One region of the Rhizobium sp. BIGb0125 genome, then DNA from elsewhere that is predicted to be linked to it. Evidence: predicted binding sites of a transcription regulator. Region 1 holds the regulator's gene; each other region holds the start of a gene.
What was found. Region 1 encodes PhoB, which activates phosphate uptake and scavenging genes when phosphate is short. Its sites were predicted from a motif close to TGTCATNNANCTGTCAT; they were not measured.

Region 1 (8,001 bases):
CAAGGCACGCGCAATGGCGATACGCTGGCGCTGGCCGCCGGAGAACATGTGCGGATAGCGATTGTAGTGTTCCGGACCCAAACCGACCTTGATCAGCATTTCCGTTGCACGTTCACGACGCTCGGCAGATGACATTTTTGTATTGATGAGCAGAGGCTCACACAAAACATCGCCGATCTTCTGACGCGGGTTCAATGAACCGTATGGGTTCTGGAACACGATCTGAACCTTCTGGCGCATTTCCGCCGTCAGATGGCCTGGGCGGGTATCAACCGTCTTGCCATCGATCAGCAGTTCACCAGAGGTCGGCTCGTCGATGAAGGTCAGCATGCGGGCAAGCGTAGACTTGCCGCAACCGGATTCACCGACGATTGCCAGTGTCTTGCCGGCTTCCAGCTTGAAGGACACACCTTTCACGGCATGGATTGTTCTGCCTTTTTTGAGCATGCCGCCCGGCAGTTCATAATCCCGCTTCAGGTTGCGAATTTCCAGCATGGTCTTGTTGGACTGGTTCGCTGTCATGCTGTTTCTCCCGCAGGCGTTGGTGCGCCATCGAAAAATGCGGAAACGGTCGTTAAACGGTCACCTGTTGCATTTTCCGGCAATGCGGCAAGCAAAGCCTTGGTATAGTTGCTTTTCGGGTTTTCGAAGAGGGTCAGCACGTCGGCCTCCTCCATCTTGCGCCCCTTGTACTGCACGACCACGCGGTCAGCCGTTTCCGCCACGACACCCATGTCATGGGTGATCATGATCAGACCCATGCCGTTCTGCGCCTGCAGCGACATCAGCAGATCGAGAATCTGCTTCTGGATGGTCACGTCAAGCGCCGTTGTTGGTTCGTCAGCAATCAGAAGTTTGGGGTTGCAGGCAATGGCGATGGCAATCATCACACGCTGGCACTGACCACCGGACATCTGGTGCGGATAATGCTTGAGCCGTTCAGCCGGATCAGGCAGGCCAACCAGCCGGAACAGTTCGAGAGCACGTTCACGACGCTCCTTGCGGCCAAGGCCAAGGTGAATGCGCAGAACTTCCTCGATCTGGAAACCGACGGTGAAGCAAGGGTTCAAGCTTGCAACCGGCTCCTGAAAGATCATGGCAATATCCTTGCCGATCAGCTTGCGGCGTTCCGCAGCAGACAGCTTCTGGATATCCTTGCCCTGAAACAGCATACGGTCAGCGGTGATGCGCGCAGTCCACGGTAGCAGGCCCATGACAGCCAGCATGGACACCGACTTACCGGAGCCCGACTCACCAACGATGGCGAGAACTTCACCCGGATCGACCGAAATCGAAACACCATCAACGGCCTTGAACCAGCCATTGGCCGTCTCAAACTCAACGGTGAGATTATCAATTTGCAGAAGTGCCATATCAGGACCTCTTCAGTTTCGGGTCAAGCGCATCACGCAAACCGTCGCCCATCAGGTTGATGGCAAGTACGGTGATGAGAATGGCAAGACCAGGGAATGTAACAACCCACCATGCGCGCAGAATAAATTCGCGTGCTTCGGCGAGCATCGTGCCCCACTCCGGTGCAGGAGGCTGAGCGCCCATGCCGAGGAAGCCGAGAGCGGCCGCATCGAGAATGGCGTTGGAGAAGGACAAGGTTGCCTGAACGATCAGTGGTGCGGTGCAGTTCGGCAAAATGGTGCGGAACATCAGGCGGAACGGACCAGCACCGGCCAGACGTGACGCGGTGACGTAGTCACGGGTCTTTTCCGCCATCACGGCAGCACGGGTCAAGCGCACGAAGTGTGGCTGCAGAACCAGCGCGATCGCGATCATGCCGTTGGTCAGGCTTGGTCCGAGAATGGCAACCAGAACCAGAGCCAGCAGCAACGATGGAAACGCCAGGATGATATCCATCAGGCGCATGATCATCGTGTCGACCCAACCACGGTAATAACCGGCGATGACACCGATCACGATACCGCTGGTGAGCGACAACGTGGTGACGAATACACCAATGAACAGCGAATACTGCGCACCGTAGATCAGGCGGGACAGAATATCGCGGCCAACCGGATCTGTGCCGAGAAGATATGTGAGGCGTCCGCCTTCCATCCATGACGGTGGAACAAGAATAGCATCACGATACTGCTGAAACGGCGAATGTGGTGCGATGATCGGTGCGAAAACAGCAACGATAACCAGAGCAATGAAAACATAGAGACCAATGACGGCACCCTTGTTTTCAGAAAAATAGAACCAGAACTCCTTGAGCATCTGGCGACGCATCGCAGAGGCGGAAACCGGCTCTGCGGATTTGGAAATGGCGGTATCGGCCATGGGAATTTCTCCTTCTTAGTGCCGGATACGTGGATTGATAAGGCCATACAGAACATCAACGATAAGGTTGACGATCATAATGATGCCCGCAATCAACAACAAACCACCCTGAATGACAGGGTAGTCACGGCGGAAGACCGAATCGACCATCCATTTGCCGATGCCCGGCCAGGAGAAGATCGTCTCGGTGAGGATAGCGCCAGCCAACATCACGCCGACCTGAAGGCCGATGGTGGTGATGACAGGGATCATGGCGTTACGAAGCGAGTGAATGCCGATAACGCGGAAGGGCGACAGGCCCTTGGCGCGTGCGGTACGGACGTAATCCTCCGACAGCACTTCCAGCATGGCCGAACGTGTCTGGCGGGCGATAACAGCCAGCGGAATGGTGGCCAAAACGATGGATGGCAGCGCTAGGTGGCTGAGAGCCGACGCAAATGCGCCCTTCTGGCCCGACAGCAGCGAGTCGATCAGCATGAAGCCGGTGACTGGCGGGAAGAAGAACATCAGCGAGATGCGTCCTGACACCGGTGTCCATTGCAGGATACCAGAGAACAGGATGATCAGCAGAAGACCCCACCAGAAAATCGGCATGGAGTAACCAACAAGTGCAACGCCCATCAGGCCCTGATCGAAGATCGAACCACGTTTGATGGCGGCAATGATGCCGGCCGGAATACCGATAGCGATAGCCAGCACGATCGCACAGAAGGAAAGTTCAACCGTCGCCGGGAACAGTGCGAGAAACTGGCCGAGAATAGGCGACTTGGACACAATGGATGTGCCGAAATCGCCCGTGAGAACGCCGCCAAGGTAATCCAGATACTGGATGACCAGCGGGCGATCCATGCCGAGCGCAGCACTGATCTGTGCGTGGCGCTCTGGCGACATGACGCGTTCACCCGACAGCAGGGCAACCGGGTCACCCGGAAGCAAGCGAATGAACAAAAATGCAACAATAGAAACCCCGATGAATGTCGGGATGAGCACAGCTATGCGCCGTACAAGGAAGCCAATCATAGTAGACCTTCGATCTGTTCCTTCAGGAACCTGTTCGTTGGTAGGTGTGGCGATTTTGCCTACATCTTAATTTGTCGGAACTGCACAAAGCAAATGCCGCGCGCCTTTATTAAAAGGCACGCGGCACGCTTAACGATGACAGCTTACTCAGCGATGTCCACATTTTCGAATGTGAAGTCACCCAGCGGGCTCTGAACGAAGCCGCTGACTTCCTTACGCATAGGAACGATGGACAGGGAGTGGTCGATGGTTGCCCAAGGAGCTTCCTTCTTGAAGATAACCTGAGCTTCTTCATAGAGCTTGGTGCGCTCAGCCTGATCGGTCGTAACCTTGGCCTTCTTCACCAGATCGTTGAACTCCTTGTTGCACCACTGCGCACGGTTGTTACCGCCAACAGCTTCGCAGCCGAGAAGTGTGTCGAGGAAGTTGTCCGGATCGCCATTGTCGCCGGTCCAGCCGAGGAATACAGCGCCGTCACGGTCCTTAGCCTTCGAACGGTCGAGGTATTCGGCCCATTCGTAGGATACGATCTCAACCTTTACGCCGATCTTTGCGAAGTCATCCTGGATAACTTCAGCAGCGCGACGTGCGTTGAGCATGTAAGGACGCGAAACCGGCATTGCCCAGACCTTCATGGAGAGGTCCTTCACGCCTGCTTCTTCAAGCATCTTCTTGGCAGCGTCGAGATCGTAAGAATCATCTTCGATCTTGTCGTTGTAAGACCACATTGTCGGTGGGATCGGGTTCTTGGCAGGCGTTGCCATGCCCTGGAACACTGCGTCAACGATAGCTGGCTTGTTGATAGCCTTGTTGAGCGCCTTGCGGACTTCGACCTTGTCGAACGGAGCCTGCGTTGTGTTGTAGGCGAGATAAGCAACGTTCAGGCCTTCCTGTTCCATAACCTGCAGGTTTGGATCAGCCTTCATGGACTGTACGTCAGCAGCGTTCGGGAACGGCATCAGGTGGCATTCGCCAGCCTTGAGCTTCTGGTAACGAACAGCAGCGTCGGTGGTGATCGCGAATACGAGATCGTCTACCTTAGGCGCGCCGCCCCAGTATTCCTTGTTAGCCTTGTAACGGATAACGGCATCCTGCTGGTAACCGACGAATGCGAACGGACCGGTGCCAACAGGCTTCTGGTTCAGCTGTTCCTTGGTGCCGTCAGCAGCGAGCTTGTCGGTGTATTCCTTCGAAACGATCGAAGCGAATGGCATCGCAAGGTTTGCCAGGAAAGGTGCTTCAGGACGGTTGAGGGTGATCTTGACCGTCATGTCGTCGACTTTTTCAACGGACTTGATCAACTCCGGGAAGCCCATGCCGGCAGCATATTCCCAGGACGTACCAGGTACATACTGGTGCCATGGGTTGTCGGTCTTGATCTGGCGCTCGATGGAGAAAACAACGTCATCGGCGTTCAGTTCACGGCTTGGCGTGAAGAAGTCTGTGGTCTGGAACTTTACGCCCGGACGCAGCTTGAAGGTGTAAACCGTGCCGTCTTCCGAAACTTCCCAGCTTTCAGCGAGACCAGCAACTGGCTTGGTTGTGCCGGGCTCGAATTCGAGCAGGCGGCTGTAAACAGTGTGCGCAGCGGCGTCAAAGGTGGTGCCGGCGGTGTAGAGGCCCGGGTCAAAACCTTCTGGAGAACCTTCGGAGCAATAAACGAAGGTTTTCGCGCTTGCTACATTGGCGAAGCATGTTGCAGACAGCAATGCTGCCGCAATGAGGCCAATTTTGGAATTCATGTATAGCTCCCACTTTTATGTTCCCGCTTGTGCCAACAGGCGGGAATGGTTGAGTCATTATCGTAATTTCAGTCTGTTCCGATGCCGGAGCCACAACACGGGAAGAGCTTCACAAGGCAGTTTCCGTTTTGCTGTTCCAGCCTCGCTGCCCCCATTGCCAAAATAACGGGCGCTTTAACCGAAAAGCTGTCTTAGCATCACGAGAGGCAAAGGCGGAAGCCCCCTTATTACGTAAAGATATGATTTATTCTGTCACAACCAGAGATTCCTGTATCGATACAGGCCAGCCTGATTTTAAGGCTCTGATATGTGACGGAATTGGTGCCACGCAAAACCAGCACCTTGGCAAATCAGACAAAACGCAGAATCCGCATAAAACAAGGGCTTAGAGGCTGTGCAAAACCATGCGCGGAAAATTTCACGTAAAAATACTATTTATTTTCAATTAGTTGAATCGCCAATCTGTATGACTGAAAACAATTTGTCATAAAAAATAAAAAAGTCCGTTGACATAGAGCGCTGCTCGCCGTACATCGCTCTCCGTCGCCCAGATGGCGGAATTGGTAGACGCGCCAGCTTCAGGTGCTGGTACTCGCAAGGGTGTGGAGGTTCGAGTCCTCTTCTGGGCACCAATTTCTTGATTTAGTTATCTAAATCAGCCTGCAAAAAAGCTCCGGTCTCCGGAGCTTTTTTGCGTTTAGGGCCTTAATTACTCCTCACAGCCTGTCCGAAAATGATAGATTTCGACCAGTTCGAGCACGCAGTTTTACTCGTCGGATTGGGCGTGTCTGAAACCGCAAGTTTTCAGGCCAATTTTGCCCCAAAGCGGGGATGCCAAGTCCTCATATCGAAGGACGGTAGCAGCGATGAGTTGCAAGCTCATGGGTAGTGAAAGCTCTCCCAAAAACAAAAAGCGCGACTATGAGCCGCGCCTTTGATGTTTTTATATGATGAAAAGCCGGATCAGGCTTCCATCGAATAACCCGCACCACGAACTGTGCGAATGACATCCTGCATATTGGAGAAGTTTAGCGCCTTGCGCAGACGTCCGACATGCACGTCGACAGTACGCTCGTCGACGTAGATATCATGCCCCCAGACACCGTCGAGCAGCTGCGAACGTGAGAACACGCGTCCCGGTGAGGACATCAGGAACTCCAGCAGGCGGAACTCGGTTGGCCCAAGGCGCACTTCACGGCTTTTACGGTGAACGCGGTGCGTTTCACGATCAAGCTCGATATCACCGCATTTCAGCACCGAAGACAGCACCTCGGGCTTCGCACGGCGCAGCATGGCTTTCACACGTGCCATCAATTCTGGCGTGGAGAACGGCTTGACGACATAGTCATCCGCTCCGGTGGCGAGACCGCGAACGCGTTCACTTTCTTCACCACGCGCCGTCAGCATGATAATCGGCAGGCGTTCTGTTTCAGGCCGCATTCTGAGGCGCCGGCACAGTTCGATGCCGGAAACACCCGGCAGCATCCAGTCCAGCAACAGAAGGTCAGGAACCCGTTCCTGCAAACGAATTTCTGCTTCGTCTCCACGGGTGATCGTGTCGACTTCGTAGCCTTCGGCTTCTAGATTGTAACGCAGCAGAACGCTCAGGGCTTCTTCATCTTCTACGACTGCGATCTTCGGCAACATGGCTGTACTCCGCTCAAGTCCGTCTATCTATTATTCGGTTACAGCACCGAGCGTGTTGGAGCTGTCGTCCTTCGGACGATCACCTTCAAGCTGGCTGCCTGTTGCCATGTAATAGATGGTTTCGGCGATATTGGTTGCGTGGTCACCGATACGTTCGATGTTCTTGGCGCAGAACAGCAAATGCGTGCAGGTGGTGATGTTGCGCGGATCTTCCATCATGTATGTCAGCAGTTCGCGGAACAGCGAGGTATACATAGCGTCGATTTCTTCATCACGCTCACGGATGGCATTGGCCTTCTCGGCAGAACGCGTTGCGTAAACATCAAGCACTTCCTTGAGCTGAACCAGTGCCAGCTCGGACAGGTGCTCCAAGCCGCGTGCCAGCTTGCGTGGTACGCCCGTGCCCTGAACAGCGATTACGCGCTTGGCAGTGTTCTTGCCAAGGTCGCCAACGCGCTCCAGGTCGCTTGCAATACGCAGGGAACCGATGATTTCGCGCAGGTCGGCCGCCATTGGCTGACGCTTGGCAATGGTCACAATTGCCTTGTCACCAATTTCGCGTTCCGCGTGGTCAAGTACGACGTCTTCTGAAATGACCTTCTGGGCCAAAGCCGCATCGGAGTTGACCAATGCGCGAACTGCATCCGCGCACATTTGTTCTGCAAGACCACCCATCTCAGAGATGCGGCGTGTCAGGAATTTCAGCTCATCGTCATAAGCAGACAAGATATGCGAATGTGTCGATGTCATTTCAAAGTCTCCGGCTTCTGCAAGGACGCGAGACGAAGCTAAATGGCTCCAAGTCGCTCCGGCACAATTCTTTCACGTTAACAGCGGGCGATTACTCCAAGATTAGCCGAAGCGTCCCATGATGTAATCCTGCGTGCGCTGGTCGTCTGGATTGGTGAACATCTTGTCAGTGTCGTTTTCTTCGACAAGATGGCCGAGGTGGAACATCGCCGTGCGCTGCGAAACGCGAGCTGCCTGCTGCATCGAGTGCGTCACGATGACGATCGTGTAGTTGGTGCGCAGTTCGTGGATCAGTTCTTCCACACGTGCCGTTGCAATCGGATCCAGAGCCGAGCAAGGCTCATCCATCAGGATGACTTCCGGGCTAACGGCAACCGCACGGGCGATGCAGAGGCGCTGCTGCTGACCACCGGAAAGACCGGTACCAGATTCATGCAGGCGATCCTTTACTTCGTTCCAGAGACCGGCTTTGTGAAGGCTGGATTCAACAATCTGGTCCATGTCCGCACGCGACTTTGCCAGGCCGTGAATACGTGGGCCGTAAGAGATG
Region 2 (8,001 bases), on a different contig from region 1:
CCTGAAACGTTTCCGGGTTGGGACTGGCATATGGTCCGGTCATGATCACCTCCAAACACTTCAGGTAAGATGTCGAGATATTGCTTACAGACGGGTATATTTGTCAGGAGTAATCGATCGTCGGGGGACTGTCTCCGGCAGTGACACTGAACCGGCCATAAAACTATTTATCGCCGATGGTGGCATCGGCTTGCTGATGGCATAACCCTGCAGACGGTCACATCCAAGACCACGCAGCCAGGTAACCTGTTCGGTGGTTTCAACGCCTTCCGCCGCAACCTCCATGCCCAGATCGTGAGCGAGCACTATCACAGATCGAACAATGGCCTGGCTTTTGGCATTTGTTTCCAGGTCGGACACAAAATACTTGTCGATTTTCAGCGTATCGAAGGGAAAGTTCTTCAAGTAACTCAACGACGAGTACTGTGTTCCGAAATCGTCCAACGCAATTCGGATGCCGAGCACACTCAGAGTATTGAGTGTGTCGAGATTGTTGACGGTGCGTTCCAGCAGCACACCCTCGGTAATCTCCAGTTCAAGACGGTCGGAAGCAAGGCCCACGGTATCGAGTATCTGTGAAATCCGGTCGGTCAACCCGCTGACCAGAAACTCGGCTGGCGAAAGGTTCACGGCAACGATGTAGTCGGCAGGCCAGTTCAAGGCTTCGCGGCATGCATTCTCCAGAACCCAATGTCCTATTTCACTCATCAGGCCATCTGTTTCTGCCATCGGAATGAAGACGGCAGGCGGAATCTCGCCTAACAGCGGGTGTTGCCACCGCAACAAAGCTTCAAAGCCGAATATCCTGTTGCCTTCGGCAATCGGCTGGTACTCAATGGAAAACTGGTCTTTTTCCAAGGCTATGCGTAGGCTTCTCCGCAGCAGTTCGCGCTGTTCGATGATTTGCAGCATCGCGACATCAAAGGCGCTGGCGCGGCCGCGACCTTCCTTTTTGGCCGCATAAAGCGCGATATCGGAGGCCTTCATCAGTGTCTCGGGATCGCTGCCATCACCCGGCGCAATCGAAATGCCAACGCTGAGGCCTACGAATACCGAAATTCCATCGATTGTGAAGGATCGCTTGAAGGCGTGAACCAGGGCATCCCCCAATTCACTGGTACGTTGGCGCTGGTCCTGACCGGAGGTGATGACGGCAAACTCATCCCCTGCCAAACGGTAGGCGGACTCCTTGCCGACAAGACATTCCTTGATCTTGTCAGCAGCCAGTTGCAGCAGTTTGTCGCCAGCGGGATGCCCCAGCGTGTCGTTGACAGGTTTAAAGTCATCAAGGTCAAGCTGCATCAGTGAAACACTGTTGCCATCAGACGAAATGGCGGTGAGTGCCGCCGATAAATCTCGCGCGAACTGGCGCCGGTTCGGCAGTCCGGTCAGCGGGTCATGGGTTGCCTGATAGAGCAGGGCCATGCGTTCAGTTTCATCTGCCGTTCGATGGGTCTGGACGACGCCGTAAAAATCACCGATCGCGTGGATTGCAAGTTCGCGAAATGCGCCAGCACCGAGGTCACGGCTGAGACGCAGTGGTTGATCCGGTGTCGCACCAAAGTGGCTCAAGACGCTCGTCCTGTCCAACTCTGGATAGATCTCCCAAAGGGATAAATCGCTTTCACGCGAAACGGAGGTTTGCACAGTTGCCGTGACATCAACGAGTTTGAACTGACGATCGAAGATCGTCAACTTGTCAGCACAATCACTGGTGCCGCCGGAAGACCGTTGCCAACTCGATTGCGCTTTGCTCATCTCTGAGAGATTCTCCCTCATCACAGGCTGCTAGAAGCTCTTTTCTTGGCTCAATATTAAGGCATATTAGCGTCGACTACTTAAAAGTCGATCAATAAAGTTGGTCGCATCAGAGATTTGCTTTTCCAAGCCATTCGGCCAAAGTGTCTGCATATCCATATGATAGTGCTTGCGATTTGAAATTAGAACGCCGCAATTCTTGGTCTCGTCAATCGACGTGTCAGGCGCAGGACGACAAAGGTTGTTTGCACAATCAAATCTCACCGGCTCCTGCAAGTTGCTTTTGCAGTTGCAACAAAGCGCGCCACACTCTAACGCCTTGTACCACAACATCGGGCGGATAGCGTCACGATCGTAAAAGCATTGAGATAATGACCGCAGCTCCCCACAGCAGAACTCTTCTTGGAATTGCCCTTGCATCTGGCGGCTACGCCTGTTTTGCCTTACAGGACGCGCTGGTTAAATGGCTGGTGGATACCTATGAAGTGCCGCAAATCCTGTTCATGCGAAGTCTGGTCATCGTATTGATCACCGGCACGCTTGCAGCGCAATTTCGCCACCCGTCGATATTCAAGAGTAAATATCGTGGGACGCTGGTGCTTCGCGCGGCTTTGATGTTGTTTGCCTGGTTGCTTTTTTATAATTCCGCCAAGGTCATGGGGCTGGCGGAGCTGACGACGCTCTATTTTTCCGCGCCAATCATGGTTGTGTTCCTGTCGATCCCGATCTTGAAGGAAAAGGTAGGTATTGGTCGCTGGATTGCCTGTTTTGGCGGGTTTGCCGGCATGGTGATCGCGGCAAATCCGACCCATTCACCCCACGTCATTCCGGCGCTGATGTGTATCCTTGCTGGTTTTTTCTGGGCTTGCAGCACCATTCTCATTCGCCTTGTCAGCAAGACGGAAACGACGCTCACCCAGATGTGGGCGACAAGCCTGCTGTTCGGTCTTGCTTGCGCCGTGACATTTCCGTGGATCTGGAAAACGCCTGACATGCTCGGTTGGTCCTTGATGATCGGTCTGGGTCTTGTCGCGACAATAGGTCAATACCTGCTTTACGAAGGGTTCCGCCATGCGCCGGCGTCTGCCTTGGCGCCGGTGGAGTATACCGGTCTCATCTGGGCTTTCGTGTACGGCTATCTGATCTGGGCCGAAATCCCCGCGACCAATGTTTTTGTCGGTGCCTTTGTAATCGTTGCCTCAAGCCTTGTTCTTGTCGCATGGGAGCGGCGGTCCATTCGTCTGGCAGAAGGTCGCGCTGCTGTCTAATTGCGGAGCCCGTATCTCGCGATCAGCATACCCGTGGTGTCCGGATATGAATAAGGCGGGAATGATCTCCATTCCCGCCTTTGCTTGTTCAACGTTTTAAACCTTCAGATCAGAACTCTTCCCAACTGTCGGTCGCTGCCGCCGTTGCCGCACCAGAACGACCACTGAAGGCCTGGGCAATCTTGCCAACCATACCACGCGCAGGCGACGGGGCAGGGGTTGAACGCGGCGAGGCAGCCATCACGCCTGCCGTCTTGCGAAGGGCTGCGGTCTGGTTCGTTGCGCCACCAACGCCACCATGTCCAAGCTGGAACTGGCTGATCAATTCGCGCAGACGACCGGCTTCGGTGGCAAGCGTTGCACCGGCGGCATTGGCTTCTTCCACCATCGCCGCGTTCTGCTGCGTTACCTGGTCCATTTGGTTGACTGCCGTGTTGACTTCCGCCAATCCAACAGACTGTTCGCGCGACGATGTCGCAATCGAATCCATATGCTGATTGATGGTGACGATGTAGGATTCAATGGTACGAAGAGCTTCTCCGGTTTCGCTGACCAGTTTGACACCGCTGCCAACTTCGACAGACGACTTGCTGATCAGTTCCTTGATTTCCTTGGCAGCCTGCGCTGAGCGTTGGGCCAGCTCCCGCACTTCCTGTGCAACGACCGCAAAGCCCTTGCCAGCCTCGCCTGCTCTGGCGGCTTCAACGCCGGCATTCAGGGCGAGAAGGTTGGTCTGGAAGGCAATTTCATCGATCACACCGATGATACTGGAAATCTGGCCGGAGGACTCCTCGATCCGTCCCATCGCCTGTACGGCGTTGGCAACAACGGCCCCGGAAAGGCGTGCGCTCTCGTTTGCCCGGATCGCGACCGTACGAGCCTCTTCGGCGCGTTTAGAAGAGTTGGTGACGTTCACCGTGATTTGGTCGAGCGCCGCTGCGGTCTCTTCCAGTGATGCCGCCTGCTGTTCAGTCCGCTTCGACAGGTCGTCGGCACTCTGGCTGATTTCGCGCGAGCCGCTATCGATAGAGCTGGTCGAGTGCGCAACAGATTGAAGCGTGTTGCGCAGCTGTTCGGCCGTTGCGTTGAAGTCTGCACGCAGGTTTTCGAAGTCTGCCGCAAACGGACGATCAAGTTGATAGGTCAGGTCGCCGGATGACAGATGTTTAAGACCGGCAGCAAGGCCGTTGGTGGCTTCAGCCATGGCCTCGGCGCGTTGACGCTCTTCCTCGGTATTTTTGCGGCGCTGCTCTTCGGTCAGATTGCGCTGCTCGTCGGCCTGACGTTCAAGTTCCTGTGTCTTGAGGGCATTGTCCTTGAAGACCTGAACGGCGCGCGCCATGGCACCGGTCTCGTCAGAGCGGCCTTCGCCTTCGATGGTAACCGAGAGATCGCCAGCCGCAAGACGTGACATAGTCCCAGTCAGGCGACCGATTGCATCACCAAGTGATTTTGCAAACATAAAGAACGCCGCAAGTGCAAGCAGCGACGTCACAATGGTCACGCCGATCATGGTCCACAATGCGGTACGGGCCTGCGCCAGCATATCCGTTGCATCGGTGCCAATTTCAAAGACGCCGATCTTTTCCCCAGAGAAGGAATTGAAAGGTACTGCCTTGACCAGTATGTCGCGACCGTCGAGCACCAACGGTTCGAAGATGGCTTTACCATCAAATGCAGCCTGCACCGTTTCCATAGACAGAAGCGTCTTACCGTCTTCGGTCGATGACTGGTTGACCAGCTTGCCTTCGGACATGACGTTGACAGCGATCTCTGCGCCCAGTCTTTGGGCAAGCGGTGTGAAATAGGCGTTGGAAAGTTCGGTTCCGATATCGACGACACCGACAACCTTGCCGTCGACAAGAACAGGTGCGACGGCATAAATGCCAATGCCGGTACGACCGGGCTCGATACCGGCGGAAACCTTGCCGGTCGAGATTGTCGAGGCGACCGTCTTGCGGCGGTTCAGATAGTTGTCACCGAATTTTTCAGGCGCATGGGCGCGCGCAATGACGTTACCCTTGGCGTCGGCAACGGTAAAGTTCTGCAACCCGCCGACCTGTGCGATTTCTTTGATGTTCTTGGAAAATTTTTCCAGAAGTTGCTGGCGATCATTTGCCTGAACCAGGCCTGCAATATCAGGTTCACCCGCAAAGGCCAAAGCCATCGCCGAAGCAGAGCGTTGAATGGCTGCCATATCGGTCTGGATAACCTGAAGATCACTTGCTGCCTTGCTATCAAGCGCCTTGTCATTCATATCCGCCTGACGATACCAGGCCAGTCCACCGATGGCAGCACTGGCAAAAAGCACAGCGGCAAAGCCGTAGCCCGTGATTTTGATCCAAAGTGGTTTTGTTACGGCTTTCGCATTCATTTCGGTCCCCCTCCGCGAAATATCTCTCCTCGGGACTATGTGCCTAAAGCTTCAATTTTTAATAAAAATCGTGATGATTTATTACTATTTATTTTTGATGCCGCTTGGCATTTCGGGGAGGTATGGGGGTGTTTTGCTTCGTCAGCTAAGTTTCGATTTCAGCCGCGTCTGCCTGCACTTTCGCTGTTACTTTCCTTTTGGCCGAAATTCGACCAGCAGCGACTTGAGCTCTACTTCACGGACACGGCGCGCGGCTTCGTCGGGAGAAAACCATGCGACCTCGCGCTGCCCTCGTTCCTTGAAGTCGGCGACGGCATCGGTGGCCTCGACTTGAAAAACCTCAACCACGCAGGGTGCGACATCGCCGTCATCCAGCCATTTGAGGTATGTGTATCGACCAACCGGTTTCTTTCTGGCGCGGCCACGAATGCCCGCTTCTTCCCAGGCCTCGATTTCTGCAGCCTGATAGGGCTTTTTCTTTTTCATCGGCCAGCCCTTGGGAATGACCCATCGCCCCGTGCCTCTCGTTGTGACCAGCAGGATCTGAATGTCATCTTGCTCGGCTAACCGCCGAAAACACAACGCGCCATATTGCGTTCGAAACCCGCCAGTGAACAGCTTGTCCGGCATCGATGCTAATTGTTGCAGCAAACTGCTTGATTTGGGAGGCGACCTCTTACGGTCCGGTTTTGGGGCTTTCATCCAAAGATAAATCGCTGATTTTTAGCCAAGCTTCAATCGTCCAGTTGCATTTATGACAGTTTTATGACAGCGCAACAGCGATCAGCCTGAAGGCAAGGAATAGAAGTCATGATGAGTATCTTCCGGAAAATGATGCCGCGCGAAGACAAGTTCTTCGATATGTTCAATGAACATGCGCGAACGGTCGTGGAGGCTGCAGAAGCCTTGCGGAATCTTCTGAATGGCATAGACCTTGAAGCCAATTGCGAACGTATCGTTGAGCTTGAAGATCGCGCCGACAATATCACCCGTGACGTTCTCCTTGCGGTTCGTCGCAGCTTCATCACACCCTTTGACCGTGGTGACATTAAGGATCTCATCCAGTCGATGGATGACGCGATCGACATGATGCACAAAACGGTAAAGACCATCCGCCTGTTTGAGCAGAGAAGCTTCGATCCGCTGATGCGCCAGATGGGTGAAGAGATTGTGCGGGCTGCACATCTTGTCGCAGCGGCCATTCCACTTCTCGACAAGGTTGGCGCCAATGCCCAGCGACTCAGCGCAATTGCCGAGGACGTTACGCGTGTCGAAGGTCGTTCGGATGACCTGCACGATCAGGGTCTAAAAGACCTGTTCTTGCGCCACGGCGCGACTGGCAACGCGATGGCCTACATGATTGGCAGCGAGATCTATGGCGAACTGGAAAAGGTTGTCGACAGGTTCGAAGATGTCGCTAATGAAGTCAGCGGCATTGTGATTGAGAACGTCTGATGGACGCGACACTCGCTTTTCCGCTTTTGGCGGCCCTGATCGGCATCGCGCTGTTTTTCGACTTTCTCAACGGGCTGCATGACGCGGCCAATTCGATCGCAACGATCGTCTCGACGCGCGTTTTGCGCCCGCAATATGCGGTAGCCTGGGCTGCATTTTTCAACTTCATTGCCTTTCTGTTCTTTGGCCTGCATGTGGCTGAAACACTTGGAACCGGTATCATCGACCCCGGTATCGTGTCGCCTGCGGTGATCTTCGCCGCATTGATCGGGGCGATCGTCTGGAACATCATTACCTGGATTTTCGGCATTCCATCCAGCTCGTCGCACGCTCTGGTCGGTGGCTTGATCGGTGCTGGCATTGCCAAGGTCGGCGTTTCCTCAATCGTCTGGAGCGGCTTCCTGAAAACCGCTGGCGCGATTTTTATGTCGCCGGCAATCGGCTTCTTTCTGGCCCTGGTTCTGGTGCTGGCGGTGTCCTGGATCTTCGTGCGCCAGACGCCGTTTGCGGTTGATCGTACCTTCCGTATCATGCAGTTCATTTCGGCATCGCTTTATTCACTCGGTCACGGCGGTAACGATGCTCAAAAGACCATGGGTATCATCGCGGTCCTTTTGTTCAGCCAAGGCTATCTCGGCTCTGAGTTTTACGTTCCTTTTTGGGTCGTGATTACCTGCCAATCGGCGATGGCGCTCGGCACATTGTTTGGTGGCTGGCGCATCGTTCACACGATGGGATCGAAGATCACTCGTCTTAACCCAATGCAGGGATTCTGCGCGGAAACCGGAGGCGCATTGACGCTGTTTGCCGCGACGTGGCTCGGCATTCCAGTTTCGACCACCCACACGATCACTGGCGCTATCATCGGTGTTGGTGCAGCCCGTCGTATGTCGGCGGTGCGCTGGGGATTGGCGGGCAATATCGTCATTGCCTGGATTGTTACCATGCCAGCAGCGGCGCTGATTTCCTACGCGACCTTCAAGCTGGTTTCGCTGTTTGGATAAAATAATGGCTCCGGCTTGATTGTTAGCCGGAGTTTCCTCTTGTCAGCGGCTCATCTGACGTGATGGTTCAGATGATCTTCGTGATGACCTTGGAGCGGCGATATTCTCGCCAGACCGTGAACAGGCCGGCTCCCACCACAAT
Region 3 (8,001 bases), on a different contig from region 1:
CCGCTCAGATTGAGCTGAAATTCCGGCCGATTTATCCGGTCGAGACGATCAACCACCTCATCGGCAGTACGTCCGTCTATATCGCCGATAAAGCGCAGGGTTATGTGATAATTCTCCACATCAATCCACCGGGCACCCGGCAGACCACCACGCAACAAAGAAAGGCTTAACGCCGCGTTGCGTGGAATTTCGAGAGCGGTAAATAGTCTCGGCATGGCGAGCTCCCCGAATCTCTTGCAGATATCAGCAGCGAATCATGCAATGCCTTCGCACGCAAGCGCTTATTTTTATTGCCCACCAATTGTCTTGATGAACCCTTCCACCACAGGCAGGGCGTTTTTGACCATCACGTCCACACCCTCCGTATTGGGATGCATGCCGTCCTCCAGTTTCAGGGATGCATCCAGCACCACGCCTTCAAGGAAAAACGGATACAGGATCAGCTCGTATTTATCGGCCAGACGCTTGTAGATCGGGTTGAACCGCGCGGCATAGTCGTCACCCATGTTGGGTGGCGCCATGATACCGACCAGCAGAACCGGAATGTTGCGTTTCTTGAAACCTGAGATGATGGCGTCAAGGTTTTTTTCGGTCTCGTCCGGCGAGATACCCCGCAATGCGTCATTGGCACCAAGTTCGACAATCACGCCGTCAGTTCCATCTGGAACCGACCATTCGGCACGCGCCAGACCGCCAGCGCTGGTATCGCCGGAAACACCGGCATTGGTTACGGTGACGTTGACACCCTTGGCCTTCAAAGCCTCTTCCAGTTTAGCAGTAAAGCTATCGGTCGGTGGCAGTTGATAACCGGCCATCAGGCTGTCACCCAGCCCGACCAATTGCAAGGTCCGGTCCTGCGCATTCGCGCCAGAGGCGAAAATCGAGACCGCACAAATGACGATGAAGTGAAACGCGGCGGCTTTAAATCCCATCATACCTCTCCTAAGTTGTTTCAGAACATCGCGAAAAATCGCCTTATCTCCTGTTATATAGGAACCTATTCTGTGACGAAAACCATTATAGAGCTGAACAAGGCTGACCTGACACTTGGAAACGCCGCTGCTTCCGTTCACGTCCTGAAAAAAATTGACCTTAAAATTGGTGAAGGTGAGGCGGTCGGCATCGTTGGTCCATCCGGCTCCGGCAAATCGACATTGCTGATGGTGCTGGCAGGTCTCGAAAGGCTCGATAGCGGCGAAATTCACATTGCTGACAAGGCGCTGCACAATCTGAACGAGGACGCGCTCGCCGATTTTCGCGGTAAGAATATCGGTATCGTCTTCCAGTCATTTCACCTGATCGCCAACATGACGGCGCTTGAAAATGTGGCTGTGCCGCTGGAACTCGCCAATGTGAAAAACGCGTTTGATATTGCTCGAAAGGAATTGCAGGCAGTTGGTCTGGGTGAGCGTCTCTCCCATTATCCCGGCCAGCTTTCCGGCGGTGAACAGCAGCGTGTGGCAATTGCCCGTGCACTTGCACCGTCACCAGCAGTGCTGATTGCCGATGAGCCGACAGGTAATCTGGACACCGAAACCGGGCGACAAATTGCCGACCTGCTGTTTTCCAAACAGGCTGAGCGTCGCATGACGATGATCCTTGTGACCCATGATCCCGCTCTGGCAGCCCGCTGCTCACGCCAGATCAGGGTACGGTCCGGCGAGATTGTCGAAGATTCGGCCAGCACAACCGAGATCAAGGAGGCAGCATCCGCATGATGCCGTCTTCCTTTCAGATCCGCACCGCATTTCGTTTGGCCAGACGCGAAATTCGCGGCGGCTTTCGCGGTTTTTATATTTTTCTCGCCTGTATAGCGCTCGGAACAGCCACCATTGCCGCCGTCAATTCGGTGTCGCAGGCCGTCACCAGCTCTATCGCGTCCGAAGGCCAAGCTATTCTCGCAGGCGATGTGCGTTTCGAACTGCGCAACCGCGAAGCAACCCCTGAAGAACGCAGTTATCTTGAAGGGCTGGGTGACATTGCCGTGTCGACCGGTCTTCGGTCCATGGCACGCGCGCCTTCAGGCTCCGAGCAGACACTGGCGGAAGTAAAGGCCGTTGATGGCGCCTACCCGCTCTATGGTGCCTTTGAAGCTGAACCGAACCGTCCGCTGGATGAGCTGCTCGCCAAGGATCAGGACAGCTACGGAGCGTTGGCCGCACCGCTTTTGTTTGAACGACTGGGCGTGAAACCCGGCGATGAGATATTGCTCGGTTCCGCCCGGTTGAAGCTCACTGGCTCAATCGTCAACGAACCCGATGCGCTTTCGGATGGCTTCGGTTTTGCGCCACGTCTTTTGGTCAGTCGTGATGCACTGGTAGCGTCCGGGCTGATCCAGACAGGTAGCCTCGTTGAACATGCCTACAAAATCAGGCTCACGGATCCGCTCAAACGCGCATCGATCACCGCTGACACCAACAAGGCCTATCCCGATGCTGGCTGGTCGATCCGCACCAGTGACCGCGCCGCACCGTCCCTGACTGAAAATGTCAATCGTTTCTCGCAGTTCCTGACACTTGTCGGACTGACCGCTCTTATCGTTGGCGGTGTTGGAGTTGCAAATGCGGTGCGGGCATTTCTGGATGCCAAACGCACCACCATTGCATCATTCAAATGCCTGGGTGCACCGGCCATCATCGTGACAATGACCTATCTGTTCCAGATATTGTTCATCGCGCTGATTGGCATCCTGATCGGACTTGTGGTCGGCGCTATCGTACCGCTGATTGCCATGCAATTCCTGGCAGGTGTGTTGCCGGTGCCGAAAGAAATCACCCTTTATCCATCGGCCCTTCTGATCGCGACGGTTTTTGGTCTGATCACAACGCTGGCCTTTACTATCCTGCCGCTTGGCCAGGCGAAAGAGGTTCCCGCCACTGCACTGTTCCGTGAACAGGGTTTCGATGAAGGCCGCTGGCCGTCATGGCCCTATCTGCTGGCGACCGGACTTTTGCTGGCTTTGTTGGCAGGGCTTGCCATATTGACCGCCGAAGACCGTTTCATCGCATCGGTCTTTCTCGCCGCTGTCGCTTTTGCCTTTGTTGTGTTGCGCGTGGTTGCCAGCCTGGTACGGCTGATTGCCCGCAAAAGCCCGCACGTCAACTCGACTGCGATGCGACTTGCGATCGGCAACATCCATCGCCCAGGCGCATTGACACCTTCGGTGGTTCTGTCACTTGGCCTTGGTCTGACTTTGCTGGTTACCCTGTCGCTGATTGATGGCAATCTGCGTCGCGAACTGACGTCTACCCTGCCGGAACGTGCACCGAATTTCTTCTTCGTGGATATTCAGGGCAGCGAACTGGAAGGTTTCCGCAACGTCGTCAAACAGAATGCACCCAATGGCACCATTACCGAAGTGCCAATGTTGCGCGGTCGCATTCTTGCGCTGAACGGCCAGGACGTGACCAAGATTGACGTTCCACCATCCGGTCGCTGGGTGCTGCGTGGAGATCGTGGCATAACCTACGCTGGCGACATGCCCGAAAATACCAAGCTCACAGAGGGCAGCTGGTGGGCCGCCGATTATACTGGCGAACCGCTGGTTTCCTTTGCGGCAGAAGAGGCCGGTGAACTCGGCCTGAAGATTGGCGACAGTGTCACCGTCAACGTGCTCGGCCGCAGCATTACCGCGAAGATTGCCAACCTGCGCAATGTCGAGTGGGAATCGCTGTCGATCAATTTCGTGATGGTCTTTTCACCCAACACCTTCCGTGGTGCTCCGCATGCCTGGCTGGCAACTCTTGCCGATCCGGAAGCAACCCCTGCCGATGAAGGCCAGATCCTGCGTGCTGTCACCAATGCCTACCCGACCATTACAAGCGTCCGGGTAAAGGACGCACTGGAAGTTGTCGACAGGCTGGTCGGCCAACTGGCCACCGCCATCCGTGCGGCTGCCGCCGTAGCCTTGATCGCATCTGTTTTGGTACTGGCAGGCGCGCTGGCGGCCGGAAACCGTGCTCGCACGCATGACGCAGTCATTCTGAAAACCCTTGGCGCAACACGCATCACGCTCATCAAAGCGTTTTCCTATGAGTATATGATCCTCGGCCTGGCAACAGCGGTCTTTGCGCTGGCAGCTGGCGGTGTGTCCGCATGGTTCGTGATTGCCCGCATCATGAAACTGCCATCGGCATTTCTCACCGATGTGGCGGTGGGAACCGTTGTTGTGGCGCTGGTCATGACAGTGGGTATCGGGCTGCTCGGCACTTGGCGCATCCTTGGTCAAAAGGCAGCGCCGGTCCTGCGGCAAATTGGAGAATAAGTGGCAAAACGACCCATGCGCGTGATGGAGCAGCAAGCGCTTAATGCGCTACAGCAAAGGCCATTACCGCATCGGTTGCGCTCACCCGTTCTGGGACCATAACTTTAACGATTAATTCTTGGTAATCTTCGATAAATTGATCGCGATTTTCCCGTATTTGGTGTTTTTGGATACAAAAGGTCTTGTATCAAACACATTCTCCCATCATATTTTGGACAGGCTTGCTGAAGCTCCGCAGCGGCGCCTGGGATTTATCCCGACACCGTGAATAATTCCGGAGCTTGAAAGAGGAACAAATGGCTGATTTCAACAATTACCAAAACCGAATGGCGCAGACCCGCGGCCAGACGGATGCGATGATCGATGAAGGTCTGCGTAGCTACATGGTCAAGGTTTATAACCTTATGGCTGTGGGCCTCGCGATCACCGGTATCGCTGCTTACTTCACATTCTCAATGGCAACGACAACAGATCCATCAGCTGCTGTTGCACAGCTTGGCAACGGGACAATGTTGACGGCTCTTGGCGCGGCCCTTTACGGTTCGCCACTGCGTTGGGTTGTGATGCTTGCTCCGCTCGGCATGGTGTTCTTCCTCAGCTTCCGCGTTCATAAAATGAGCGTCGCCGCTGCGCAGACCACCTTCTGGGTTTATGCTGCAATGATGGGTCTGTCCCTGTCGTCGATCTTCGTGGTCTACACTGGCCAGAGCATTGTTCAGACGTTCTTCGTCACCGCCGCTTCGTTCGGCGCACTTTCGCTGTACGGTTACACCACGAAAAAGAACCTGTCCGGTATGGGCTCGTTCCTCATCATGGGTCTGTTCGGTCTGATCATCGCGTCGATCGTCAACATCTTCCTGCAGTCTTCTGCTATGGGCTTTGCCATCTCGGCCATCGGTGTTCTGATCTTTGCTGGTTTGACCGCCTATGACACCCAGAAGATCAAGGAAATGTATTTCGATGGTGACGACGTTGCCGTTGCTGGTCGCAAGGCCATCATGGGTGCGCTGACACTCTATCTCGACTTCATCAACCTCTTCACCTTCCTGTTGCAGTTCCTCGGTAACCGCAACGACTAAGAGGGGTGGAAACCCACATGAAGAAGGCGGCTTTCGAGCCGCCTTTTTTGTTGCCTCAGATTTACAGCACGCAGGAACAGCGAGTGCCGACGCTCAGCGTAGCAGCGCTCTCGCAACGACAATCCAGCAAAAATGGTGGATCAGGAATCCGGATAGCAAAAGCGACGGACAAAGCCGGCCGCTAAGGCATAATCGAGGTTGGCAATCGGTTATTCGACCAGCTTCAGGGTCTTGTCGAAAACCTTCAACACCTGCCGCAACTCATGGCCACGCTTCAAGATCGTGCCATTGACGTTGATGACGCTGTAAGCGCCCTGTTTCGCCGCAAGCTTTGGGTTCTTTTCAATCCGGTAAAGCGGCATCTCACCTGATCGTTTGAAAACTGAAAACACCGCTCGGTCTTTCAAGTGGTCGATGGCATAATCACGCCATTCGCCCTCGCCCACCATGCGGCCATAAATCCACAAAATGGCGTCGAGTTCCCGGCGGTGAAAGGTCACCGGCAAGGGATCCTTGTTTCTTTGATATTCACGAAGATCAACGACGGTCGAACCGTCTCGCGTCGAATTACCGCCCTGCGACAAATCCGGCTGATCGGTCATGCGCGCCTCGCTGCAAATCATAACAGGTTGGTGACAGTGTTGCCCCAGCCTGAGAAAATTGCAAGTAAAACGACGCAAAAGCGCGTGTTACGACGTGAAACAGTGAAATTAGAATCGCCGCATTTCGGTCAAATCACTGCCTAAATTGGGTGTCAGTGTGAAGCCTGTCAATTGATGTCTAGGCACCAAATGACCCGGTTCGGTGCATTGACCCTTTACCCCCAGCCCCCAATGCCCGGACCGGATAAGACTATTTGGCCTCATTCATCAGAATGCTCGCGCCGATAATCGCTGAGGGATCACCCGTTTCATTGGCAGTTTGCAGCAGCACGGCACAGCCGCCCTTCTTGGCTTTTCCAAGAACGCTGGCAGGCAGATTGACCTTCATTGCCTCGCCGTTCCACATCCCCACTGTCTGCACGTCATAAACACTGTGCCAGTAGGAAATCTTGCGGCCCTTGTTTTCTCCGCGCGTCACATCAACCATTTGCTGCTGGTTGAAATAGGCTACGACGATATCCGCTTTGCCTTGGCCGGCACCAATATTGATCTCGATCTCGTCGTTGACCAAGCTGGACTGAACAGGGACAACCAGTCCCTTGCCGCTCGAGGCAAATTCCTCAAGTTTGCTGTAAATCGCCTTGCTATCGGCACCCTTTGCATGGTCGCGACCGTTCAGAACGGCTTGTGGCGTATAAACGCCGTTACGGCCAAGCGCGCGGGCATAACCATACTGACGTTCGGTATTTTCCTTGGAGCTAAGGGAATCATTCCAGCCGAGATAGTTCCAGTAATCGACGTGGAATGACAGGCCGATGACGTCACCCTTCTCGATCATCTTCTGCAACGCCGCATCAGCTGGCGGACAGGAAGCGCAACCCTGCGAGGTAAACAGTTCTACCACACCCTTCGGCTGGTCTGGCGATGTTTGTGCAAGAACAGGACTGGCGGTTGCGACACTGATAAGAAGAAGGGGGAAACCATATTTCAGAAGCATTGCGATTTTGGGCCTTTCATCCGCACGAACGTCCGGATGTTCATCTGCTATAAAACCTATCGGGCGTTGCTGGAAAATAAGCGCGAAACACGTTCAAAGGGAAGTCACGAAGGGGTGAGGGTCGATCACATTTCATGCTTGTCAAAATTTGTAAGTGAGCGAACCACATTTGACAATTGTCCCCAACGCACAAAACGCCGGGATTTCTCCCGGCGTTTCTTGTTGCCCTGAGTATTATCAGGCAGCCAGATCGCGAAGAACGGTCTGGAGAATACCGCCATTGTCCATGTAAGTGACTTCATCCAGCGTATCGATGCGGCAAAGCAGAGGAATTTCCTTCACCGTGCCGTCGCCGTAAGTGATCTTGGCGATCTTCGTTTCACGTGGCTTGATCTCGCCTTCGAGACCATCGATCTCGACGATTTCATCACCCTTGAGGCCAAGGCTTGCCCATGTGGTGCCTTCCTGGAAGGTGAATGGAACAACGCCCATGCCAACCAGATTGGAGCGGTGAATACGCTCGAACGACTGCGCAATCACAGCCTTCACACCAAGAAGGTTGGTACCCTTAGCGGCCCAGTCACGGGATGAACCGTTGCCGTATTCGACGCCTGCAAAGATAACCAGCGGAACGCCTTCATCCTTGTACATCATGGCCGCATCGTAAATCGACATCTCTTCCTTGGACGGATAGTGAATGGTGTAACCACCTTCCTTGCCGTTCGGTCCGAGCATGTGGTTGCGAATGCGGATGTTGGCAAACGTGCCGCGCATCATCACTTCATGGTTGCCACGACGCGTACCATACTGGTTGAAGTCGGCAACACCGACGCCATTTTCAGTCAGATAAGCGCCGGCTGGCGAAGCAGCCTTGATCGAACCGGCCGGAGAAATATGGTCGGTGGTGATCTTGTCGCCGAATAAGCCGAGAACGCGAGCACCCTTGATGTTTTTGACGCCCGTGCCCTTTTTCCCCATGCCAACGAAATATGGCGGGTTCTGAACATAGGTGGACTTGTCGTCCCAGGCATAGGTTTGACCTTCAGGAACCTGAACCGA
Region 4 (8,001 bases), on a different contig from region 1:
TTGTCTGCTGCTCCGGCGGCAGCCGAGACCCGTAGCCTCAAGCTGTATTACATCCATACGAAAGAGAAGGCGGTTATCACCTTCAAGCGTAATGGAAAGTATGATCAGAAGGGTCTTCAGGAGCTTAATCGCTTCCTCCGCGACTGGCGTCGTAACCAGCCAACCAAGATGGATCCGAGACTTTTTGACCTTGTTTGGGAAGTCTATCAGCGCAGTGGCGCGACTGAATATATCAATGTTGTGTCTGCGTTCCGCTCGCCAGAGACCAATGGCATGTTGCGGTCGCGCACCAAGGGTGTTGCAAAGAACAGCCAGCACACGCTTGGCAAGGCCATGGACTTTTATATTCCTGGCGTAAAACTTTCCCGTCTTCGTGAAGTCGCCATGCAGATGCAGATCGGCGGCGTGGGCTTCTATCCAACCTCCGGTTCTCCTTTCGTGCATCTTGATGTCGGCAGCGTTCGCGCTTGGCCACGCATGAGCCGTCAGGACCTCGTGCGCATTTTCCCGAAGGGCAATACTATTCACCTGCCTGCCGATGGTAAGCCATTGCCGGGTTATGATCAGGCATTGGCCGACTACAAGCGTCGTGTCAGCTCGTCGTCCGTTCAGGTGGCAAGCACTGCCGGTGCAGGCCCGACATCATCCTCCGGTGGCAAGAAGAGAACCCTGTTGTCTGCGCTGTTTGGCGGAGGTGGCGACGAGGATGAAGATGCAGAAAGCATTGCAGCACCAGCACCTGAAGAGCGTCCTGCTCCTGTGGAGCGGGCGCAGCAGCCTGTTGCTGTAGCAAGCGCAGAACCGCCTCCGGGCGTTAATATCGATGCTCCGCTTCCGCTTTCGCGTCCTTCGCTGAACACCCAGCAGGCCAATACCGGTCTGGCAACGGCGCTGTATTCTCCGACGCGTAATGCGGCGCAAGAAGCTTTGCAGGCCGCACTTCCAGCAACGCCAACACCTGCGAACCCACAGTTTGCAGATCTGGGCGACTACAAAATCCCGGTTCCGACCCTGCTCGGACCGCGCGGTATGCGTGGCGATGCTGAAAATGGTGTGATGACAGCTGCTGTTGATCCGCAGGCGTCTGGTGAACCCAATATCATGGCGCCAATTCCATCTCACCGTCCTGCAAGTGTCGAATCGCTGATTGCCGTGGCTGATGCAGATACTGAAGCACAGGCAGACGAGGCCGAGCAGAAAGAAGCTGTTCTTTCGCCTATCGTGGTTGCTGCGCTTGAGCGTAGTGGTCAGAGTGCACGCGATAGCATACAGTCTGCCTCCGCACCGGTTCCGGCCACGCCTGCTGCGAAAGATAATGTTGCTGACTTGATCCACAACCAGAAGCCAGCTCAGCAAAAGCAGCAGGTTGCTTCGATTGCTCCAGCTGCTGCCGTGCAGGCGACCAAGCCAACTGCTGCGCAGTTTGGTGATGCTTTCGATGTGAAGGGCACGGCCGATAATGGTCTGCGCGCTGGATTGCCTGCCAAGGGTGGCCGTCCAAGCAAGCAGGAAGCTGCGATCTCCGAGCAGGCGATGACCGGTGGTGGTCGCTTGACCCAGGACCTGATTTCCGGCTGGGCGCTCAACAAGACCAAGGGTGAGGCTCCGCGTAACGTGAAGGCTCCACGTGTTGTCAGCAACCGTATTCTGAACAACGAGATGACAGCTTCGAACGCCTCTTCCGGTTTCAAGCAGGGTGCCGCAGCAATCGACTCCAGCCGCTTCAGCACACCAACCAGAATGCCGTAACGCATAAAGCCATTCATTAAAAAAGCCCGCTGATCGTGTCAGCGGGCTTTTTTGTTGTCTGGTTGATTGGGCTTTTTAAAACAGGCGGCATACTCGATAGATTAGGAGTATGCCGCAACTGGTGTGTTAAACGCCGCTCTGGCCGTCGGAGCCGATGTAGGCGATACGGACCATGTTGGTTGCGCCAGGCGTGCCAAGCGGTACACCTGCGGAGATGATAATACGGTCGCCTGGATTACCGAAGCCTTCCGACACAACGATCCGGCAGGCGCGGTTGACCATGTCATCCAGATTGTCTGCGTCGCCAGTGACCACGCAGTGCAGACCCCAGACAACAGAGAGGCGGCGAGCCGTCTGAATGACCGGAGACAGGGCGATGATCGGAACCTGTGGACGTTCACGGGCCGCACGCAGACCGGTGGTGCCCGAGGACGTGTAGGTAACGATAGCCGACAGTTTCAGTGTTTCAGCGATCTGGCGGGCAGCAAGCGAAATCGCGTCGGCACCGGTTGCTTCCGGCTGGGCGCGCTGCGCATAGATGATGCCGGAATAATGCGGATCGAGTTCAACCGTGCTGGCAATCGATGCCATGGTTGAAACCGCTTCGACAGGATAGTCGCCCGAGGCTGATTCTGCCGAAAGCATGATGGCGTCGGCGCCTTCGAACACGGCTGTTGCCACGTCGGAGACTTCCGCACGAGTCGGAACCGGCGCGGTGATCATCGATTCCAGCATCTGTGTTGCCACAACAACCGGCTTGCCGGCGCGGCGACATGCGCGAATGAGCTGCTTTTGCAGGCCAGGCACAGTTTCTAGCGGCATTTCAACGCCAAGGTCACCACGGGCAACCATCAGAGCGTCAGACAGCTCGATGATTTCTTCGATTCGCTCAATAGCCTGTGGCTTTTCGATCTTCGACATCAGGCCAACGCGACCACGGGCAATCTTGCGAACTTCTGCAAGGTCTTCCGGGCGCTGCACGAAGGACAGGGCAACCCAGTCAATTTCATTGGTTGCCAGAACCGCATCAAGGTCCACACGGTCCTTGTCTGTCAACACGCCAACGCCGAGCAGTGTGTCGGGAAGGCTGATACCCTTGCGGTCAGAAATCTTGGTGCCAGCGACAACCGTGGCAACGATGCTCTTGCCGTCGCACTTTTCAGCGCGCAGGTGCAACTTGCCATCATCGATCAGCAGGCGGTCGCCCGGCTTCACGGCTTCCAGGATTTCAGGATGCGGCAGGAAAACGCGGTTCTTGTCGCCCGGCTCCTCGTTGCTATCCAGTGTGAAGGTCTGTCCCGGTACGAGATCAACCTTGGTATCGGCAAATTTGCCAACGCGTAGTTTTGGTCCCTGCAAATCGGCGAGAATGCCAATCGGGCGGCCATTACGGCTTTCAACCGAGCGAATGCGCGCCACGAGCGTACGCATGAGTTCATGGCTTGCATGGCTCATGTTAATGCGGAAGAGGTCTGCGCCAGCAAGGTGCAGCTTTTCGATCATGGCTTCTTCGCCGGAAGCCGGACCAAGTGTTGCAAGAATTTTGACTTTGCGGTTACGCCTCATCAGTGCTGACTTTCCTGTGTGCCGGGCGTATCCGAAAGCTGGACCATCCAGCTTCCTTGGCGCCCCGTATCATATTCCTTGAAACCCATGCGCTGGAAACTGCGAGCGTAGCAATCGTCGATGCCTGCAATCTTGAACTCGTTTTCAGCCACGCACATGTTGACATCGCCAGTCCAGCGACCACCGCGTGCAGCATCTTCCGCATAAAGATAATAATATCGTGATTGCAACTCGCCCTCGATCAACGTGGCGCATGTAGAGGCCGGAACCTGCCACCATCCTTCGCTGACCCAACCCGCTTCGGCACGATATCCGATAGCCACGCCAACGAGGTTCTGTGTGCTGTTGCAAACACGGAAATCTGCTTTTGCAGGCGCTGCGAACAGGAACGGAGCGACCAGAAGGGCGCCAATGGCAGGTGTTGCGGCGCTGAGCCGGGCAGGTACTCGAAGGAGAGAGGAGATGGTTTTGCGCATGGCTTCCCTCCGGTTTCCATAGTTATTCATGATACACTTTCTTGGCGCGACGGGCGGCGAATGTCAACGCAAGTCTAATCGATTATATTCGGTGTGTGTCTGCATTCTGATGGCTGTTGAGAGCTGGCACTCCCGTTTGGCTTGCGCTGTTGGGCCAGCCATGTCATCAAACGCGCTCCCACGAATGCTTTCAAGAAATTGACGATGCAAGACTTCCCCGCATTTGAAATCCTAGATGGTGATTATGACAAAGGCATGGTTCTGATAGCGGACCATGCCATGAACACAGTTCCTCTACAGTATAATCAGCTTGGCTTACCAGAGAGTGCATTTTCACGACATATTGCTTTTGACATTGGTATTGAGGGCTTGACCCGCTCCCTGTCAAAGAAGCTGGGTGTGCCTGCGGTCATGAGCCGCTTTTCCCGGCTGCTGATTGATCCCAATCGCGGTGAGGACGATCCGACGCTGATCATGAAAATTTCCGATGGCGCCATCATTCCCGGCAACCATCCGATTTCGGATGAAGAATGGAACCGGCGTATCGAGACCTACCACCGTCCGTACCATAATGCTGTCGACAAGGTTCTCGGTCAGGCAAAACAGGCGACTGGCAAGGCGCCGCTGGTGTTTTCGCTGCATTCCTATACGCCGTTCTGGAAACAGACGCCGCGCCCATGGCATGCTGCGGTGTTGTGGGACACGGATTATCGCGCGGTTCACCCGCTTCTGGACGCGCTGCGTTTGCCCGGCGATATTCTGGTTGGCGACAACGAACCCTATGATGGTGCGCTTAAAGGCGACTGCATGTATCAGCACTGCATGAGCAAGGGTCTTGCACATGCGCTGTTGGAGGTGCGGCAGGATCTGATCGCCGATGAGGCAGGAATTACCTCATGGTCTGACAGGCTTGCTCCTATTTTTGCCGCAATGAACAGCGATCCGGCGTTGCACGAATACCAGCTATTCCAATCTCGGACCGGACCTTATGCCTGAAAAGGGGAGTGACGTTTTGACGACACCGGACGACAGACAGCAGATTGAATTTGAAGCGGCTGCTTTCCGCAGGCTCGTTCAGCACCTGCGTGAAAGAAGCGATGTGCAAAACATCGATATGATGAACCTGGCCGGGTTCTGCCGTAACTGCCTTTCAAACTGGTATCGCGATGCGGCAACAGATGCCGGTGTCGAGATCAGCAAGGACGAGGCCAGGGAAATCGTCTACGGCATGCCTTATGAGGACTGGAAGAACCAGCACCAGCATGAGGCGTCAGATGCGCAAAAATCAGCATTTGAAATAAATAAGCCAAAGGAATGAAGGTTCGCGCTGTCGAACAGGCTTGACGCGGGCGTTTCCAGTCGGCAGTTCACAGCGGGAAAAAATTGGTGCCATGTTCTGGACGTCGTTCCGTTGACATGTGCCGGATGAAACATGCCCGATCGGGCTCAAGAACAGACAAGATGAAGGAATTCACGATGGATGAGACCAGCACAACAGAAACCGTAGCCGCTGCCGAGCTGCGCCAGTTCATCGAGCGGATCGAGCGCCTTGAAGAAGAAAAAGCGGCTATCCAGGGCGACATCAAGGACGTGATGGGCGAAGCCAAGGGCCGTGGTTACGACACCAAGGCCATCCGCACCATTATCCGCCTTCGCAAGAAGGACGCCAATGAGCGTCTGGAAGAAGAATCCATTCTGCAGACCTACATGGCTGCCCTTGGCATGGAATAAGTGTCCTTCAACGGGCAATAAAAAACTGGCCGTCTCCTGCGAGACGGCCAGTTCTTCTTACACTTCAGCTTCCTGTCGCTCATTGGCGCCGCGGAAGCATATTTTTAATGACGTGTATCTTTTTTGAGTTTTTGCAATTCATCCTTCAGGCGAAGTTTGCGTCGCTTTAGTTCCGAAATCTCATGGTCATTCGATGACGGGGAAGCAAGAATACTTTCGAGCTCGTCCTCAAGAGCTCCGTGTTTCTTTTCGAGCGATGCGATATGAGCCTGTATGGTCATGCTGCACGTCCTTCCTTCTTTTGTGACCTACTTCCAGCACTCCACTGCTGGAGTTTCAGGTTTACGAAACTAATGTGACACGGATTGTTAGGATTGTCGAAGGCGAAATCAGGGCAACATCTGGGCAATTTGGTCGCAATGGATAACTTCCCGTTACCGGCATTTGGTGGTAGAGGCAGGTCAGCGAATGTCAGAACACCGGCAAAGCCGGGATCATAGAGTGGGGATGCAGAAATGCCCGATCAGTCACAGGCAGATATCAGATTGGCATTGGCGCGATTGCGGCAGGAACATGAAGATTACGACGTCGCCATCAATGCGATGATCCAGACCAATTGCGATGCCTTGCGTGTTCAGCGGATGAAGAAGAAAAAACTGGTGGTTAAGGATCAGATGAGCCAGATCGAAGACCAGATCATTCCCGACATTATTGCCTGACAGGGAGCCGGTAAGCATGACGACAGAAACGCCGCCAGTCGCAATCATCATGGGCAGCCAGTCGGATTGGGAGACCATGAAGAACGCTGCCGACACACTGGATGCCCTGGATATTGAATATGAGGCGCGTATTATCTCTGCGCATCGCACGCCTGAACGGCTGTTCAATTTTGCAACAGGCGCACGTGATGAAGGCTTCAAGATAATTATTGCAGGTGCCGGTGGTGCTGCACATTTGCCGGGCATGGCCGCTGCAATGACCTCTTTGCCGGTTTTTGGCGTTCCGGTGCAGTCCAAAACCATGTCCGGACAGGACAGTCTTTATTCGATCGTTCAGATGCCCGCCGGCATTCCTGTCGGCACACTGGCCATCGGCAAGGCCGGCGCAGTCAACGCCGCGCTGCTGGCCGCTGCGGTTCTGGCGCTGTCTGACGAAGATCTTGCAGACCGGCTGGATGCATGGCGTGCCCGCCAGACAGCCTCGGTTGCTGAGTACCCGATGGATAATCCTCAATGAATATTTTGACCATCGGCATTATTGGCGGTGGCCAGCTTGGCCGTATGCTGGCCATGGCTGCTGCCCGTCTAAACTTCAAAACCATTATCCTTGAACCACAGGCCGATTGTCCGGCGGCGCAGGTTTGCAACCGCCAGATCGTAGCGGCGTATGATAACGCCGTAGCGCTGGCGGAACTCGCTTCTCTTTGCGATATCGTCACCTATGAATTCGAAAACGTGCCGGTCGGTGCTGCTGAAGAGCTGGCGCGGACGGTTGCGGTTTACCCGCCGCCGAAGGCACTCAGCGTTTCGCAGGATCGTCTGGTCGAAAAAACATTCATCAATGGCTGTGGAATCAGAACCGCTGATTTTCACGCTGTTGATAGCCAGTCTGATCTGGAGAAGGCGCTTTCCGAATTTTCCGGCAAGGGCGTGTTGAAGACCCGCCGGTTTGGTTACGATGGCAAGGGACAGAAGCTTTTCCGTGGCGAAAGTGCTGACGGCGCGTTTGACGCGTTGGGTGGTGGTGCTCTGATTCTCGAAAGCCTTGTAAATTTCGAGCGTGAGATTTCCGTCATTGCGGCTCGTTTCCAGGATGGTTCGGTGGTTTGTTACGACCCTGCCGAAAATGTCCATCTGAACGGCATCTTGCACACCTCGACCGTACCGGCCTCCATTTCCGAATCGACCGCCAGTCAAGCGGTTGATGCTGCGGGCAAAATTCTTGACGCTCTGGACTATGTCGGAATTATCGGCATCGAGTTCTTTGTGTTGCCCGACGGCTCGCTCGTAGCCAATGAGATTGCGCCACGTGTCCACAATACCGGCCACTGGACGGAAGCTGCCTGTGCAGTTTCGCAATTTGAGCAGCATATTCGCGCCATAAGCGCGCTGCCTGCTGCTGATTCCCGACGTCATTCCGACTGCGTTATGACCAATCTGATTGGTGATGATGTGGATTCCGTGCCGCAATGGCTCGGCAAAAGTGATTGCGTCCTGCACCTTTATGGCAAGTCGGAAGCCCGTGCAGGCCGCAAGATGGGGCATGTTACGGAACTGAAAGGTGCTGTAAAACAACGCTCCTGAACTGGAAACACGGCTTTGCGTGTTGACAGGGCGGGGGCGACAGGGTATTTGCCTGCCAACCGAAAAGAGCGCGCCTCGTTGCGCGTTTTTGATTGTTAGATACCACGCGAGACAGAATGTCTCGCAGAACTGCGGACCAGTAAAATGAAGATCAAGAATTCGCTTAAAGCGCTTAA

Region 2: the regulator PhoB is predicted to act here: its motif matches at 6,155-6,171, upstream of M2418_RS14350 (DUF47 domain-containing protein).
Region 3: the regulator PhoB is predicted to act here: its motif matches at 5,965-5,981, upstream of M2418_RS23750 (DUF2794 domain-containing protein).
Region 4: the regulator PhoB is predicted to act here: its motif matches at 5,867-5,883, upstream of M2418_RS01095 (YdcH family protein).

The regions. Positions count from the first base shown of each region.
Region 1 is NZ_JANUDV010000005.1:437,427-445,427, forward strand. Features, by position in the region: gene M2418_RS16450 (dipeptide ABC transporter ATP-binding protein) at 1-522, opposite strand, end outside; gene M2418_RS16455 (ABC transporter ATP-binding protein) at 519-1,373, opposite strand; gene M2418_RS16460 (ABC transporter permease subunit) at 1,375-2,292, opposite strand; gene M2418_RS16465 (ABC transporter permease subunit) at 2,308-3,312, opposite strand; gene M2418_RS16470 (ABC transporter substrate-binding protein) at 3,456-5,054, opposite strand; tRNA gene M2418_RS16475 (tRNA-Leu) at 5,600-5,686, shown strand; gene phoB (phosphate regulon transcriptional regulator PhoB) at 6,018-6,701, opposite strand; gene phoU (phosphate signaling complex protein PhoU) at 6,732-7,451, opposite strand; gene pstB (phosphate ABC transporter ATP-binding protein PstB) at 7,554-8,001, opposite strand, start outside.
Region 2 is NZ_JANUDV010000004.1:585,884-593,884, forward strand. Features, by position in the region: gene M2418_RS14325 (hypothetical protein) at 1-43, opposite strand, end outside; gene M2418_RS14330 (bifunctional diguanylate cyclase/phosphodiesterase) at 85-1,758, opposite strand; gene M2418_RS14335 (DMT family transporter) at 2,130-3,026, shown strand; gene M2418_RS14340 (methyl-accepting chemotaxis protein) at 3,136-5,400, opposite strand; gene M2418_RS14345 (NUDIX hydrolase) at 5,587-6,102, opposite strand; gene M2418_RS14350 (DUF47 domain-containing protein) at 6,211-6,855, shown strand; gene M2418_RS14355 (inorganic phosphate transporter) at 6,855-7,859, shown strand; gene M2418_RS14360 (DMT family transporter) at 7,927-8,001, opposite strand, start outside.
Region 3 is NZ_JANUDV010000011.1:28-8,028, reverse strand. Features, by position in the region: gene thpR (RNA 2',3'-cyclic phosphodiesterase) at 1-215, opposite strand, end outside; gene M2418_RS23775 (arylesterase) at 288-932, opposite strand; gene M2418_RS23770 (ABC transporter ATP-binding protein) at 1,005-1,718, shown strand; gene M2418_RS23765 (ABC transporter permease) at 1,715-4,264, shown strand; gene M2418_RS23760 (Bax inhibitor-1/YccA family protein) at 4,561-5,343, shown strand; gene M2418_RS23755 (hypothetical protein) at 5,361-5,528, shown strand; gene M2418_RS23750 (DUF2794 domain-containing protein) at 5,553-5,945, opposite strand; gene M2418_RS23745 (thioredoxin family protein) at 6,196-6,942, opposite strand; partial or broken gene M2418_RS23740 (aconitate hydratase) at 7,180-8,001, opposite strand, start outside.
Region 4 is NZ_JANUDV010000001.1:246,292-254,292, forward strand. Features, by position in the region: gene M2418_RS01065 (DUF882 domain-containing protein) at 1-1,749, shown strand, start outside; gene pyk (pyruvate kinase) at 1,876-3,315, opposite strand; gene M2418_RS01075 (DUF1036 domain-containing protein) at 3,315-3,791, opposite strand; gene M2418_RS01080 (N-formylglutamate amidohydrolase) at 3,996-4,787, shown strand; gene M2418_RS01085 (DUF1244 domain-containing protein) at 4,780-5,109, shown strand; gene M2418_RS01090 (DUF2312 domain-containing protein) at 5,268-5,522, shown strand; gene M2418_RS01095 (YdcH family protein) at 5,627-5,803, opposite strand; gene M2418_RS01100 (YdcH family protein) at 6,038-6,241, shown strand; gene purE (5-(carboxyamino)imidazole ribonucleotide mutase) at 6,258-6,758, shown strand; gene M2418_RS01110 (5-(carboxyamino)imidazole ribonucleotide synthase) at 6,755-7,825, shown strand; gene ykgO (type B 50S ribosomal protein L36) at 7,970-8,001, shown strand, end outside.